3 regions of the Shigella sp. SIG3 genome follow, and region 2 is predicted to be linked to each of the others. Evidence: predicted binding sites of a transcription regulator. Region 2 holds the regulator's gene; each other region holds the start of a gene.
What was found. The regulator CRP, encoded in region 2, controls carbon source genes, mostly activating them, when cyclic AMP is high. The targets are predictions, from matches to a motif close to ATGTGANNNNNNTCACAT.
Positions count from the first base shown of each region.

Region 1: a site for CRP is predicted at 2,572-2,589, ahead of azuC (stress response protein AzuC). Genes of this name have one in related genera too.
Region 3: a site for CRP is predicted at 2,407-2,424, ahead of mlc (sugar metabolism global transcriptional regulator Mlc). Genes of this name have one in related genera too.

Region 1 covers NZ_JBQZXE010000047.1:516-5,357, forward strand. The annotation lists gene araF (arabinose ABC transporter substrate-binding protein AraF) at 1-658, opposite strand, end outside; gene ACUU1I_RS10550 (non-heme ferritin-like protein) at 1,455-1,958, shown strand; gene yecJ (DUF2766 family protein YecJ) at 2,038-2,289, opposite strand; gene azuC (stress response protein AzuC) at 2,404-2,490, opposite strand; gene ACUU1I_RS10565 (YecR-like lipofamily protein) at 2,753-3,076, shown strand; gene ftnA (non-heme ferritin) at 3,247-3,744, shown strand; gene ACUU1I_RS10575 (YecH family metal-binding protein) at 3,781-4,020, opposite strand; gene tyrP (tyrosine transporter TyrP) at 4,210-4,842, shown strand, end outside.
Region 2 covers NZ_JBQZXE010000003.1:29,368-34,209, forward strand. The annotation lists gene ACUU1I_RS01440 (hydrolase) at 1-222, shown strand, start outside; gene ACUU1I_RS01445 (YheU family protein) at 216-434, shown strand; gene ACUU1I_RS01450 (phosphoribulokinase) at 488-1,357, shown strand; gene ACUU1I_RS01455 (OsmC family protein) at 1,412-1,816, opposite strand; gene crp (cAMP-activated global transcriptional regulator CRP) at 2,118-2,750, shown strand; gene ACUU1I_RS01465 (YccS/YhfK family putative transporter) at 2,801-4,842, shown strand, end outside.
Region 3 covers NZ_JBQZXE010000103.1:8,879-13,720, forward strand. The annotation lists gene clcB (voltage-gated ClC-type chloride channel ClcB) at 1-325, shown strand, start outside; gene bioD (dethiobiotin synthase) at 278-973, opposite strand; gene mlc (sugar metabolism global transcriptional regulator Mlc) at 1,098-2,318, opposite strand; gene ACUU1I_RS15965 (LysR family transcriptional regulator) at 2,453-3,346, opposite strand; partial or broken gene ACUU1I_RS15970 (MFS transporter) at 3,453-4,706, shown strand; gene ACUU1I_RS15975 (KPN_01571 family protein) at 4,755-4,842, opposite strand, start outside.

The DNA of each region.
Region 1 (4,842 bases), on a different contig from region 2:
TAACTTCCGGATGTTGAACCAGCATTGAGTTGGCAGCGTCAAATGCCCCCGGGATGTCGTTAGATTTGGTAGGTACCTGATAAATTTGTTTTTCCGGGAATCCTGCAGCTTTCAGTGCGTCCATAGAACCCGTTGTACGGCGGCGGGCGGTATCCAGTTCGTTGGCGGTAATCGCCATCACTGCGCTTTCTTTGACATCCCAGCCACGTTTCTGCATCTCTTTATACAGTTCCTGGCCCTGACGTTCGCCAATTTTAGTCGCCGCCATCATCACCAGAGGAACGGTATCCATTGGCTTACCTTTGGCGTTAACAAACTGGTCATCCACTGCAATGACTTTCATATCGTAGCCACGCGCTTTCGCGACGATGGCAGAGCCGAGTTTCGGGTCCGGAGTACAAATAACGAAACCTTTTGCGCCACTGGCTGCCAGGCTGTCGATCGCGTTCAATGTTTTTTCGCCATCCGGCACGGCAATCTTAATAACCTCAAACCCTAAATCCTTCCCGGCTTTATCGGCAAACTTCCATTCGGTCTGGAACCACGGCTCTTCCGGTTGCTTCACCAGAAAACCGAGCTTCAGGTTCTCCGCCATAGCGGATTGTGACATAACGGCTGCCAGACCAATGGCTGCCAGGGCTTTAGTAAATTTGTGCATGGTTCTCTCCAGCTTTAGTGTCGTTTTGTGTAGGGCAAAAACGAATGACATTCGTTAAATTAATCGGAAAACAAAGCATTACCTTTTATCTAAAAGATAAGTGACCGTGTTGACATAGTTTTAGCGAGAAATTAATTCTCCATAGGAGAGCAATATCACATCGCAGAATTACAGTGAGAACGTGCATAAATTTAGCGGGAAAAGACATAAGGAAAAGCCAATTTGTCAGACAAATTGTTGAATGCACAGCAGATTAATCCATAAGATTAGCCTGGAAATCCTTGTTGTCTTCGGTACCCATGCGGGATGTCTTCTTTTTAACCAGTCAATAGGCCGCATTACCTGGCGTTGAGTTTTTGAAATGGTGTAATAACCACAACTCAAAGATGTGGAAAATGCGCGTCATTCATTTCGCCATTAATTATCACTGTGCTCATTAATTAACAGAACACGTATAATGAGAGCCATCTCGCAAAAATGAAAAAACGTTTTATAAAATCATCACTTCATCATGAATTCAAATTCATCGATTAATATCAACAAGATACAAAAAGCACTATCATTAAAATTCATTGCATTTACATTGATTTCACCAATGAAATGTAAAAATATATAAACTTGATGATTTAAGCATTTTCTTATAACCGTTCAGACGTTATTCTTATTTCAGATCATCGTCAGAATTGACTCCACGATCACATTTCGGACCGGCAGAAAGGAATTATTCTGCAAACAGTAATTATGGTGTTTTGATTTATCTTGCACCTCTCCACTTCTGGATATAAGGATATTAGGTATGGCAACCGCTGGAATGCTTCTCAAACTCAACTCTCAAATGAACCGCGAGTTTTACGCATCCAATCTCTACCTTCACCTGAGTAACTGGTGTTCTGAACAGAGTCTGAACGGCACCGCCACTTTCCTTCGCGCCCAGGCACAGAGTAATGTGACCCAAATGATGCGCATGTTTAACTTTATGAAGAGTGTCGGCGCTACCCCCATCGTTAAAGCCATTGATGTTCCAGGTGAAAAACTGAACTCTCTGGAAGAACTGTTCCAAAAAACGATGGAAGAATACGAGCAACGTTCAAGCACGCTGGCGCAGTTAGCCGATGAAGCGAAAGAACTGAATGATGATTCAACCGTCAATTTCCTGCGCGATCTGGAAAAAGAACAGCAGCATGATGGCCTGTTGCTGCAAACCATTCTTGATGAAGTGCGCAGTGCGAAACTTGCGGGTATGTGCCCTGTGCAGACCGACCAACATGTTCTGAATGTCGTGTCACACCAGCTGCATTGATCATACATCGGCGCTAATACATTGCGCCGATGAAGTTTTTGAGAAACCGCTGCCTCATCTGTTTGAAGCAGCGGTTTTTTTAATGGGATTCACCCTGTGGGGTAAACTTGAGTTCAATCAGCGCGATGGCTTTTTGGATTGCCCGCATGGTGACCGGGTCTGCGGCAGCGGGATGATGAGTAAAGTCGATATTCTTCAGCTGACTGGACATTTTTTCACGAACTTCAACGGGCGCGATTACATCGAGAACATCCAGAATTTGTTTGATAACCAACTGGCAAGCTACCACATCAGAAACCAGTTCCTGATCGGCATTCAGCGGCTGGGACATCGTAAACTCCTGATAGCATTTTGAAAGCCGTTATAGTAGCGGCTTCACATCTTCAGCGATAGTCACATCCACCGTCATCAGGACACAAAAAAACCTGCCGGAGCAGGTTTTTTGTTATCGGAACATATTGCCTGGCGGTACGTCTTTGAACGTCTTGCAATAGTTATTGAACATACTTTTCAGGATTTTGCGCAGTTTCATCGCGGCACTCCGACCATTTGTTATACAGGTGTTATTGTCTTTGCGCTTATAATATGACAACCATCACAAAAATCAATCTTTATGTGATACAAATCACATAAATACCCCTTTAATGTTATAAAAATGATAATCAAAAAACAGCCCCCCTATTTCTGACACCTACAGATGGCAAGAAATAGCGCCTGCCAGGCATCTTTTCCGGCCATTGTCGCAGCGCTGTAACGCGTAAAATAGTGCTTTCTCTTACTCTTCTGGCTGGACCATGAGACTTCTGATTCTGACTCTTTCATTAATAACGCTGGCGGGGTGTACGGTTACTCGCCAGGCCCATGTGAGCGAAGTTGACGCGGCAACAGGTATTGTACGGTTGGTTTATGACCAGGCTTTTTTGCATCATGCCCATACCGATCGTTATGTCAGTCGCGGGATCGCCGATCGCGCATGCCAGCAGGAAGGCTATACCCACGCGATCCCCTTTGGTCAGCCAGTAGGCAACTGTAGCCTTTTTGCGGGTTCCTTATGTTTGAATACGGAATTCACTTTGTCATATCAGTGCCATCATTCCGCCTTCCCTGTCTTTCTCTAAATATTTTAATCAGCGAGGGGATCTTCGCTGATTAAAGAAATAGCGGTAATGCGTTTTATTCCCATTCGTATTTTTAATAATTGAAGTTTATATTTTACCTTTTGCAAATAATAAAATAACAAATTATAGTGACGCCACAGCAACAAATATAACCTTTGTGGAGCACTATCATGCTGAAACCAGAAATGATTGAAAAACTTAATGAGCAGATGAACCTGGAACTGTACTCTTCACTGCTTTATCAGCAAATGAGCGCCTGGTGCAGCTATCATACCTTCGAAGGTGCTGCCGCGTTCCTGCGCCGTCACGCCCAGGAAGAGATGACGCATATGCAGCGTCTGTTTGATTACCTGACTGATACCGGCAATTTACCGCGTATTAATACCGTTGAATCTCCGTTTGCTGAATATTCCTCACTTGATGAATTATTCCAGGAAACCTATAAACACGAACAATTAATCACCCAGAAAATTAACGAACTGGCTCATGCTGCAATGACCAATCAGGACTACCCAACATTTAATTTCCTGCAGTGGTATGTTTCTGAGCAGCATGAAGAAGAGAAACTGTTCAAATCGATTATTGATAAATTAAGCCTGGCAGGCAAAAGCGGCGAAGGTCTGTATTTTATCGACAAAGAACTCTCTACCCTCGACACACAAAACTAATGCTCTCCGGCGGCAGGTTTCTGCCGCCGTTTCAAATCAGTGACGGCAAATCTTACTCTGATCGGTCGAAAAACCTTCTTCTGAAGGTATAAATTTGCCTTTTGCTGCCAGAAACGCTACCAGCTCTCCCGCTGTCATCCCTTCTGCCGAGCACGTGTGAAAACGTGCCTGTTCACCAAAACGCGCTTTAATCGCAGCTTCCAGACTGGCATGCGTATATTGCTCGCCTGATTCAATCATCATATTTAACACTTCATGACCGTGAATAGAGTCCATCGTTCCTCCTCAAAAAAAGCCTAGCGTAGCGATTACCGCTTATGAAGACTTTGCGCCAGCGCAGGACTGAATGCTTTTATTGTACATTTATATTTACACAATATGTAACGTCGATTTGACGAAGCAGCCGTTATGCCTTAACCTGCGCCGCAGATATCACTCATAAAGATCGTCAGGACAGAAGAAAGCGTGAAAAACAGAACCCTGGGAAGTGTTTTTATCGTGGCGGGAACCACAATTGGCGCAGGCATGCTGGCAATGCCGCTGGCTGCGGCCGGTGTTGGTTTTAGCGTTACGTTAATCTTGTTGATTGGGCTTTGGGCGTTGATGTGCTACACGGCGCTATTACTGCTGGAGGTGTACCAGCATGTTCCGGCAGATACCGGTCTGGGCACGCTGGCAAAACGCTATCTGGGACGCTACGGTCAATGGCTGACGGGCTTCAGTATGATGTTCTTAATGTATGCTCTGACTGCAGCATACATCAGCGGTGCCGGTGAATTGTTGGCCTCCAGCATCAGCGACTGGACAGGTATTTCAATGTCGGCAACCGCTGGCGTGCTGTTGTTCACTTTTGTTGCCGGTGGCGTGGTTTGTGTTGGAACATCGCTGGTCGATTTATTTAACCGTTTTCTGTTCAGCGCCAAAATTATTTTTCTGGTGGTGATGCTGGTATTGCTGCTACCGCATATTCACAAAGTGAATCTTTTAACCCTGCCGTTGCAACAGGGGCTGGCACTGTCTGCAATCCCGGTGATTTTTACGTCGTTTGGTTTTCACGGTAGCATGCCGAGTATTGTCAGCTATATGGATGGCAACATT
Region 2 (4,842 bases):
ATCGCCAAACCGACGCTGATTATTCACGCCAAAGACGATCCGTTTATGGATCATCAGGTGATCCCAAAACCGGAAAGTCTCCCCTCGCAGGTGGAGTATCAACTGACTGAACATGGCGGTCATGTTGGCTTTATTGGCGGTACATTACTTCATCCGCAAATGTGGCTGGAGTCACGCATTCCTGACTGGTTAACAACGTATCTGGAGGCGAAATCATGTTGATTCCGTGGCAAGACCTCTCCCCCGAAACGCTGGAAAATTTAATTGAAAGCTTTGTGTTACGTGAAGGCACCGATTATGGTGAACATGAGCGTACACTTGAACAGAAAGTCGCCGACGTCAAACGCCAGCTACAGTGCGGAGAAGCGGTGCTGGTATGGTCGGAACTGCACGAAACGGTCAATATTATGCCGCGCAGTCAGTTTCGCGAATAACCTGCAACCGTCGGCGGACGAGATAATAGTGATAGCTAAGTCATGGAGTTACTATGTCTGCCAAACATCCGGTCATTGCGGTAACAGGATCCAGCGGCGCGGGGACCACCACCACCAGCCTCGCGTTTCGTAAAATATTCGCGCAGTTAAATCTGCATGCAGCTGAGGTGGAAGGCGACAGTTTTCACCGTTACACCCGCCCGGAAATGGACATGGCGATCCGCAAAGCGCGCGACGCCGGGCGGCATATCAGCTACTTCGGCCCCGAAGCGAACGACTTCGGCCTGCTGGAACAAACCTTCATTGAATACGGTCAGAGCGGCAAAGGGAAATCTCGCAAATATCTGCATACCTACGACGAAGCCGTACCCTGGAATCAGGTACCGGGAACATTCACCCCCTGGCAACCTTTACCAGAACCCACTGATGTACTGTTTTATGAAGGTTTACACGGCGGCGTAGTCACGCCACAGCATAACGTTGCGCAGCATGTGGACTTACTGGTCGGCGTAGTGCCTATCGTTAACCTTGAGTGGATTCAAAAACTGATCCGCGACACCAGCGAGCGCGGGCACTCACGAGAAGCAGTGATGGACTCGGTAGTGCGTTCAATGGAAGACTATATCAACTACATCACACCGCAGTTTTCCCGCACCCATCTTAACTTCCAGCGCGTTCCCACCGTCGACACTTCAAACCCGTTCGCGGCAAAAGGTATCCCGTCGCTGGATGAAAGCTTTGTGGTGATCCATTTTCGTAATCTGGAAGGGATCGATTTCCCTTGGCTGCTGGCGATGTTGCAAGGCTCATTCATTTCCCACATCAATACGTTAGTGGTACCTGGCGGCAAAATGGGGCTGGCAATGGAATTAATTATGCTGCTGCTGGTGCAACGATTGATGGAAGGAAAGAAAATCGAGTAACTTTGCTATTATGCCGGATAAAATACTATCCGGCTTCACAACGGGATAGTTAAGTCACGCGGCAACCACTTCATACGAGTGAGTAATATTCACCGCTTTTTCCAGCATCAACGCCACTGAACAATATTTCTCGGCAGAGAGATCAACCGCACGCGCAACCGCTGCGTCTTTCAGGTCGCGACCGGTGACGATAAAATGCAGATTAATGTGCGTAAACAGGCGTGGTGCCTCTTCGCGGCGTTCAGAGGTCAATTTTACTTCACAATCGACCACATCCTGACGCCCTTTTTGCAGGATCGAAACCACATCGATGGCACTGCAACCACCCGCCGCCATCAACACCATTTCCATCGGACTTGGTGCTTTATCGCCTGAGTTGCCGTCCATTAAAATCTGGTGACCAGAGGCGGATTCGCCCAGAAAAGTTAACCCTTCGACCCACTTCACTCGCGCTTGCATTTTTGCTACTCCACTGCGTCAATTTTCCTGACAGAGTACGCGTACTAACCAAATCGCGCAACGGAAGGCGACCTGGGTCATGCTGAAGCGAGACACCAGGAGACACAAAGCGAAAGCTATGCTAAAACAGTCAGGATGCTACAGTAATACATTGATGTACTGCATGTATGCAAAGGACGTCACATTACCGTGCAGTACAGTTGATAGCCCCTTCCCAGGTAGCGGGAAGCATATTTCGGCAATCCAGAGACAGCGGCGTTATCTGGCTCTGGAGAAAGCTTATAACAGAGGATAACCGCGCATGGTGCTTGGCAAACCGCAAACAGACCCGACTCTCGAATGGTTCTTGTCTCATTGCCACATTCATAAGTACCCATCCAAGAGCACGCTTATTCACCAGGGTGAAAAAGCGGAAACGCTGTACTACATCGTTAAAGGCTCTGTGGCAGTGCTGATCAAAGACGAAGAGGGTAAAGAAATGATCCTCTCCTATCTGAATCAGGGTGATTTTATTGGCGAACTGGGCCTGTTTGAAGAGGGCCAGGAACGTAGCGCATGGGTACGTGCGAAAACCGCCTGTGAAGTGGCTGAAATTTCGTACAAAAAATTTCGCCAATTGATTCAGGTAAACCCGGACATTCTGATGCGTCTGTCTGCACAGATGGCGCGTCGTCTGCAAGTCACTTCAGAGAAAGTGGGCAACCTGGCGTTCCTCGACGTGACGGGCCGCATTGCACAGACTCTGCTGAACCTGGCAAAACAACCAGATGCTATGACTCACCCGGACGGTATGCAAATCAAAATTACCCGTCAGGAAATCGGTCAGATTGTCGGCTGTTCTCGTGAAACCGTGGGACGCATTCTGAAGATGCTGGAAGATCAGAACCTGATCTCCGCACACGGTAAAACCATCGTCGTTTACGGCACTCGTTAATCCCGTCGGAGTGGCGCGTTACCTGGTAGCGCGCCATTTTGTTTCCCCCGATGTGGCGCAGACTGATTTATCACCCCGATATCAACTATGCACTTCGACAAACGCTGGTGCTATGTTTGCCCGTGGCCGTTGGGTTAATGCTTGGCGAATTACGATTCGGTCTGCTCTTCTCCCTCGTTCCTGCCTGTTGCAATATTGCGGGCCTTGATACGCCTCATAAACGTTTTTTCAAACACTTAATCATTGGTGCGTCGCTGTTTGCCACCTGTAGCTTACTGACACAGCTGCTACTGGTAAAAGATGTTCCCCTGCCCTTTTTGCTGACCGGATTAACGCTGGTACTTGGCGTCACTGCTGAGCTGGGGCCATTGCACGCAAAATTGCTTCCTGCATCGCTGCTCGCCGCCATTTTTACCCTCAGTCTGGCGGGATACATGCCGGTCTGGGAACCATTGCTCATCTATGCGTTGGGCACTCTCTGGTACGGATTGTTTAACTGGTTTTGGTTCTGGATCTGGCGCGAACAACCGCTGCGCGAGTCACTAAGTCTGCTGTACCGTGAACTGGCAGATTATTGTGAAGCCAAATACAGCCTGCTTACCCAGCACACCGATCCTGAAAAAGCGCTGCCACCGCTGCTGGTGCGCCAGCAAAAAGCGGTCGATTTAATTACTCAGTGCTATCAGCAAATGCATATGCTTTCCGCGCAAAACAATACCGATTACAAGCGGATGCTGCGTATTTTCCAGGAGGCGCTGGATTTGCAGGAACATATTTCGGTCAGTTTGCATCAGCCGGAAGAGGTGCAAAAACTGGTCGAGCGTAGCCATGCGGAAGAAGTTATCCGCTGGAATGCGCAAACCGTCGCCGCTCGCCTGCGCGTGCTGGCTGATGACATTCTTTACCATCGCCTGCCAACGCGTTTTACGATGGAAAAGCAAATTGGCGCACTGGAAAAAATCGCCCGCCAGCATCCGGATAATCCGGTTGGGCAATTCTGCTACTGGCATTTCAGCCGCATCGCCCGCGTGCTGCGCACCCAAAAACCGCTCTATGCCCGTGACTTACTGGCCGATAAACAGCGGCGAATGCCGTTGCTTCCGGCACTGAAAAGTTATCTGTCACTAAAGTCTCCGGCGCTACGCAATGCCGGACGACTCAGTGTGATGTTAAGCGTTGCCAGCCTGATGGGCACCGTGCTGCATCTGCCGAAGTCGTACTGGATCCTGATGACGGTATTGCTGGTGACACAAAATGGCTATGGCGCAACCCGTCTGAGGATTGTGAATCGCTCCGTGGGAACCGTGGTCGGGTTAATCATTGCGGGCGTAGCGCTGCACTTTAAAATTCCCGAAGGTTACACCCTGACGTTGATGCTGATTACCACCCTCGCCAGCTACCTGATATTGCGCAAAAACTACGGCTGGGCAACGGTCGGTTTTACTATTACCGCAGTGTATACCCTGCAACTGTTGTGGCTGAACGGTGAGCAGTACATCCTTCCACGTCTTATCGATACCATTATTGGTTGTTTGATTGCTTTCGGTGGTACCGTCTGGCTGTGGCCGCAGTGGCAGAGCGGGTTATTGCGTAAAAACGCCCATGATGCTTTAGAAGCCTATCAGGAAGCGATTCGCTTGATTCTGAGCGAGGACCCGCAACCAACGCCACTGGCCTGGCAGAGAATGCGGGTAAATCAGGCGCATAACACTCTGTATAACTCATTGAATCAGGCGATGCAGGAACCGGCATTCAACAGCCATTATCTGGCAGATATGAAACTGTGGGTAACGCACAGCCAGTTTATTGTTGAGCATATTAATGCCATGACCACGCTGGCGCGGGAACACCGGGCATTGCCACCTGAACTGGCACAAGAGTATTTACAGTCTTGTGAAATCGCCATTCAGCGTTGTCAGCAGCGACTGGAGTATGACGAACCGGGTAGTTCTGGCGATGCCAATATCATGGATGCGCCGGAGATGCAGCCGCACGAAGGCGCGGCAGGTACGCTGGAGCAGCATTTACAGCGGGTTATTGGCCATCTGAACACCATGCACACCATTTCGTCGATGGCATGGCGTCAGCGACC
Region 3 (4,842 bases), on a different contig from region 2:
GAGTAGCGGTTCCGGCGCACCCGGTGGTGTCTTTACACCGACGCTATTTATCGGTCTTGCCATTGGCATGTTGTATGGTCGTAGCCTGGGATTATGGTTCCCTGATGGCGAAGAAATTACGCTTTTACTCGGATTGACCGGGATGGCGACACTGTTGGCGGCAACCACGCACGCGCCGATTATGTCGACGTTGATGATATGTGAAATGACCGGGGAGTATCAGCTACTCCCCGGTTTATTGATTGCCTGCGTAATTGCGTCGGTAATTTCGCGGACGTTACACCGTGACTCTATCTACCGCCAGCACACTGCGCAGCATAGCTAAGCGGATGTATTGCCCCAGTTCACGCTGTTCGGCGCGCGGCAGATAAGGCAGTTCACCAATGAGCGGTGCCGGAAGTTTTTTACCCAGCACATCAATGATTTCCGCATAATGCGCCAGTCCTGGGTTGATTCGGTTAGCCACCCAGCCAATGAGCGGCAGCCCGTCGTTGGCGATCGCCTGAGCTGTTAGCAGTGCATGGTTAATGCAACCTTCCTGAATACCGACAACCATCAACACCGGCAGTTGTTCCTGCACTACCCATTCAGAGAGTGGACGCAAATCATTCATCAGACTGCGCCAGCCGCCAGTCCCTTCTACCACGACATGATCGACTTTATCGGTCAGGTTTGCCAGGCCGTTTGAAATGAGGGTGTAATTGATTGGGCAACTGTGCGCCACGCTACTTTCTTCTTCGCTTAACGCGATAGGATTAACTGCTTCATAAGGCAGTTCGATGGTTGAAACACTCTGCAACACCAAGGCATCTTTATTACGCAGCCCTTCGGGTGTCTCTTTGCTCCCCTTCGCTACGGGTTTATATCCCGCAACCGTTTTTCCCTGGGAGGCTAACGCTTGTAGCAATGCGCGGGAAACCACCGTTTTCCCTACAGAAGTGTCTGTACCGGTAATAAAGAAACGCTTCAGCATCACTAACTCCACCGTTATGCTTCACAAATATAAACTAGGAAAATAATTAACCTTGAAAGTCTAAGTTATGCTTTCCTGGCCCAAATTGAGATAGCGCAAATTTTGGTAGAACAGTTAAAAAATGTTAACCCTGCAACAGACGAATCAACAAAGAACCGTTATACATCGCGTCTTTTACCAGTGCAGCGCCTGCCATCGTGCCCTGGTTAGAAAACTGAGTACTCTCAACGCTAATGTGCTGACTATACGCAGGAAGGGCCTGCTGACGGATGCTGTCTGAGATGACCGGGAAGAGGATATCTGCCGCTTTACTTAACGGTGAGCCAATCAGTATTTTTTGTGGGTTAAATAAATTCACCATGATGGCAAGAATGCGCCCTACATGCGCGCCCACCCCGATAATGATGTCTTTTGCCAGTAGATCGCCGCGCAATGCCGCCTGACACAATGAGTCCACGGTTAACGGTTGCCCATGTAACATCGAGCTCATGGATTGATTGAGACGCAGCTGTGCCAGCTCAAGAATACTGTCCACACTGGCGATGGTTTCGAGGCAGCCGTGGTTCCCGCAATAACAGCGTTTACCATATGGGTCGACCTGTGTGTGGCCTATTTCCACGAGACTACTGCTGCCTGCGTGTAGCAGATGACCATCGGTAATGACGCCCACCCCCACGTTGTGATCGATAACCACCTGAATCACATCGCGCGCCCCGCGTGAGGCACCAAACAAGGCCTCTGCCATCGTCCATGCGCTGATATCATGCTGAATATAAACCGGTACGCCGGTATGCTGCTCCAGCGCCTCGCCGAGCGGCATCTCTTTTACATCCTCGTAGAACGGCATGCGATGTACAATACCATTTTCCGTATCAATAATTCCCGGCAGGGTTATGGCAATCGAAGTTAGACGCTCAAGTTTTTTCTGGTGGCGGATAAAAAACTGATCGATATGGGAAATGATACGATCCAGCAATGGCAAGTCATCTTTTAACGCCAATTCCTGCGACTCTTCCACCACCAGTTTGCTGCTCAGATCGCGCAGAGCAAGGAAAATCTCCCCGCGACTAATGCGCAGAGAAAGATAGTGCCAGGCTTCAGTTTCAACCACCAGCCCCACCGCCGGACGGCCACGGTTCCCCGCTTCTTTGATTTCCAGCTCTCGCACCAGGTGTGCTTCGAGCATCTCACGGACAATTTTAGTGATACTGGCAGGAGCCAGCTGCGCCAGACGGGAAAGATCGATACGCGAGACTGGACCAAGCTGATCAATCAGGCGATAAACCGCGCCCGCGTTGGTCTGCTTTATTTGATCAATGTGCCCAGGCTGGTTTTCAGCAACCACCGCATACTCCCTATATTTTCGCGCTCCGAAATAATCTGTAGGCTATGGTGAAGCACTTCAATACGTGTCGTCAAATTTTTACTTAGGCATGTGATTAACAGCACATTTTTCGGGCTTTTTCGCTGAAATTTCCCTCACCTGAGAGCATTCAGCAGATGAATACGAAAGTTACGCGCAGCTGGACTTTGTTCATGATGTTTCGGCCAGACCAACCACATTTCAGAAACCGCATCCTCTTCAGCAATCGGCACCCAGCGCATTTCATTGAGCTGAACACGTTTAAATGACGCAGGCAAAATTGAAACACCCAGACCGGCGGAAACCAGACCGATGATGGTCATTGCCTCGCCCACCTCCTGAGTGATGACGGGCGTCAAATGGTAACGTCGCATCAGTCCGAGAATATCGTCATACAGCCCAGTCCCGACGTGCGGATCAAAAAAGACAAAGGGTTCTTTCGCCAGTTCAGCCAGTGTTACACTCGGATTATTTGCCAGGGGATGATCGTGCGGGATCATCGCCATAAGCGGTTCATGGACGATGACTGCGTGTTCAAGCGTCTCCGGTAACGCTGTGTTACGCAGCAATCCCATATCCAGCGTTCCTTCAATGAGCGGAGCGATTTGCTCGCGAGTGTTCATTTCGCGGGTTTGTAAATGGACATCAGGATAATCACGGCGAAACAGCGATAACGTATCGGACACCGCCCGAATAAAAGGAGCGGACGAAGTAAAACCAATACGCAACTCCCCCGCTTCACCCTGATGCAGTCTTTCAGCACGAGCGGCAGCGTCATCCACCATAGACAGGATTTGCCGACTATCTGCAAGAAACTGTTTTCCTGCTGCCGTCAGCAATACACTGCGATTAGTTCGTGCCAGCAGTCGGGCACCGATTTGTTGCTCCAGTGCCTGAATCTGCTGACTTAGCGGCGGTTGCGAAATATTCAGGCGGGCAGCCGCGCGCCCAAAATGCAGCTCTTCCGCAACAGCAACAAAGTAACGCAGATGACGAAGTTCAATATTCATATTTAAAACATCTTATTTGAGATTATTAATATATTAGACAGAACAATTCGATTTTCCTACCCTATGTATAAGCCTGATCCACAGGCATATTTAGCAAGGATTTCAAGTGAGCCGTACTACAACTGTTGATGGCGCTCCGGCAAGCGACACTGACAAGCAAAGCATTTCTCAGCCAAATCAATTTATTAAACGCGGTACGCCGCAATTTATGCGCGTCACCCTGGCGCTGTTCTCTGCCGGACTGGCAACCTTTGCACTTCTCTATTGTGTGCAGCCTATCCTTCCGGTGCTTTCGCAGGAGTTTGGCTTAACGCCCGCGAACAGTAGTATTTCACTGTCCATTTCCACGGCGATGTTGGCTATCGGTTTGCTATTTACTGGCCCGCTATCCGATGCCATTGGTCGCAAACCAGTGATGGTCACGGCGCTACTGTTGGCCTCCATTTGTACGTTACTTTCGACAATGATGACCAGCTGGCACGGCATTTTGATTATGCGCGCCTTGATTGGGCTTTCGTTAAGTGGCGTGGCAGCTGTTGGCATGACTTATCTTAGCGAGGAAATCCCCCCCAGTTTCGTGGCCTTTTTGATGGGGTTGTATATCAGCGGCAACTCAATTGGCGGCATGAGCGGACGCTTAATTAGTGGTGTCTTCACGGACTTTTTCAACTGGCGAATTGCTCTGGCGGCAATCGGTTGTTTCGCGCTGGCCTCGGCGTTGATGTTCTGGAAAATCCTCCCTGAATCACGCCATTTTTGCCCGACTTCGCTGCGCCCTAAGACGTTATTTATCAACTTTCGTCTGCACTGGCGTGACCGGGGATTACCGTTATTGTTCGCAGAAGGCTTTTTGCTGATGGGGTCGTTCGTCACGCTGTTTAATTACATCGGCTATCGGTTGATGCTTTCCCCCTAGCATGTCAGTCAGGCCGTGGTTGGCTTATTATCGCGGGCTTATTTGACCGGTACATGGAGCTCACCCAAAGCCGGAACCATGACCACCCGCTATGGGCGCGGTCCGGTGATGTTGTTTTCGACGGGAGTTATGCCGTTTGGTTTACTGATGACCTTATTTAGCTCGCTGTGGCTGATCTTTGCCGGAATGTTACTCTTCTCAGCCGGATTCTTCGCAGCCCACTCAGTAGCCAGCAGCTGGATCGGCCCCCGCGCAAAACGCGCTAAAGGCCAGGCCTCCTCGCTGTATCTGTTCAGTTACTATCTGGGGTCGAGTATTGCCGGGACGCTGGGTGGTGTTTTCTGGCATAACTATGGCTGGAACGGCGTCGGCGCATTTATTGCTCTGATGCTGGTCATTGCTCTGCTGGTCGGGGCGCGTTTGCATCGTCGTCTGCACGCCTGAAAAATAAGTCCGGACTGCGGTAAATACCCGTCCGGACTTATTGCCTGCTCAAACCAACGTTAATAGCCATCCTAAAATAGACGAAGCGCCAGCCAATTCCCGCAGCGCATCTAGCGTCATCAGGATTATAAGTACC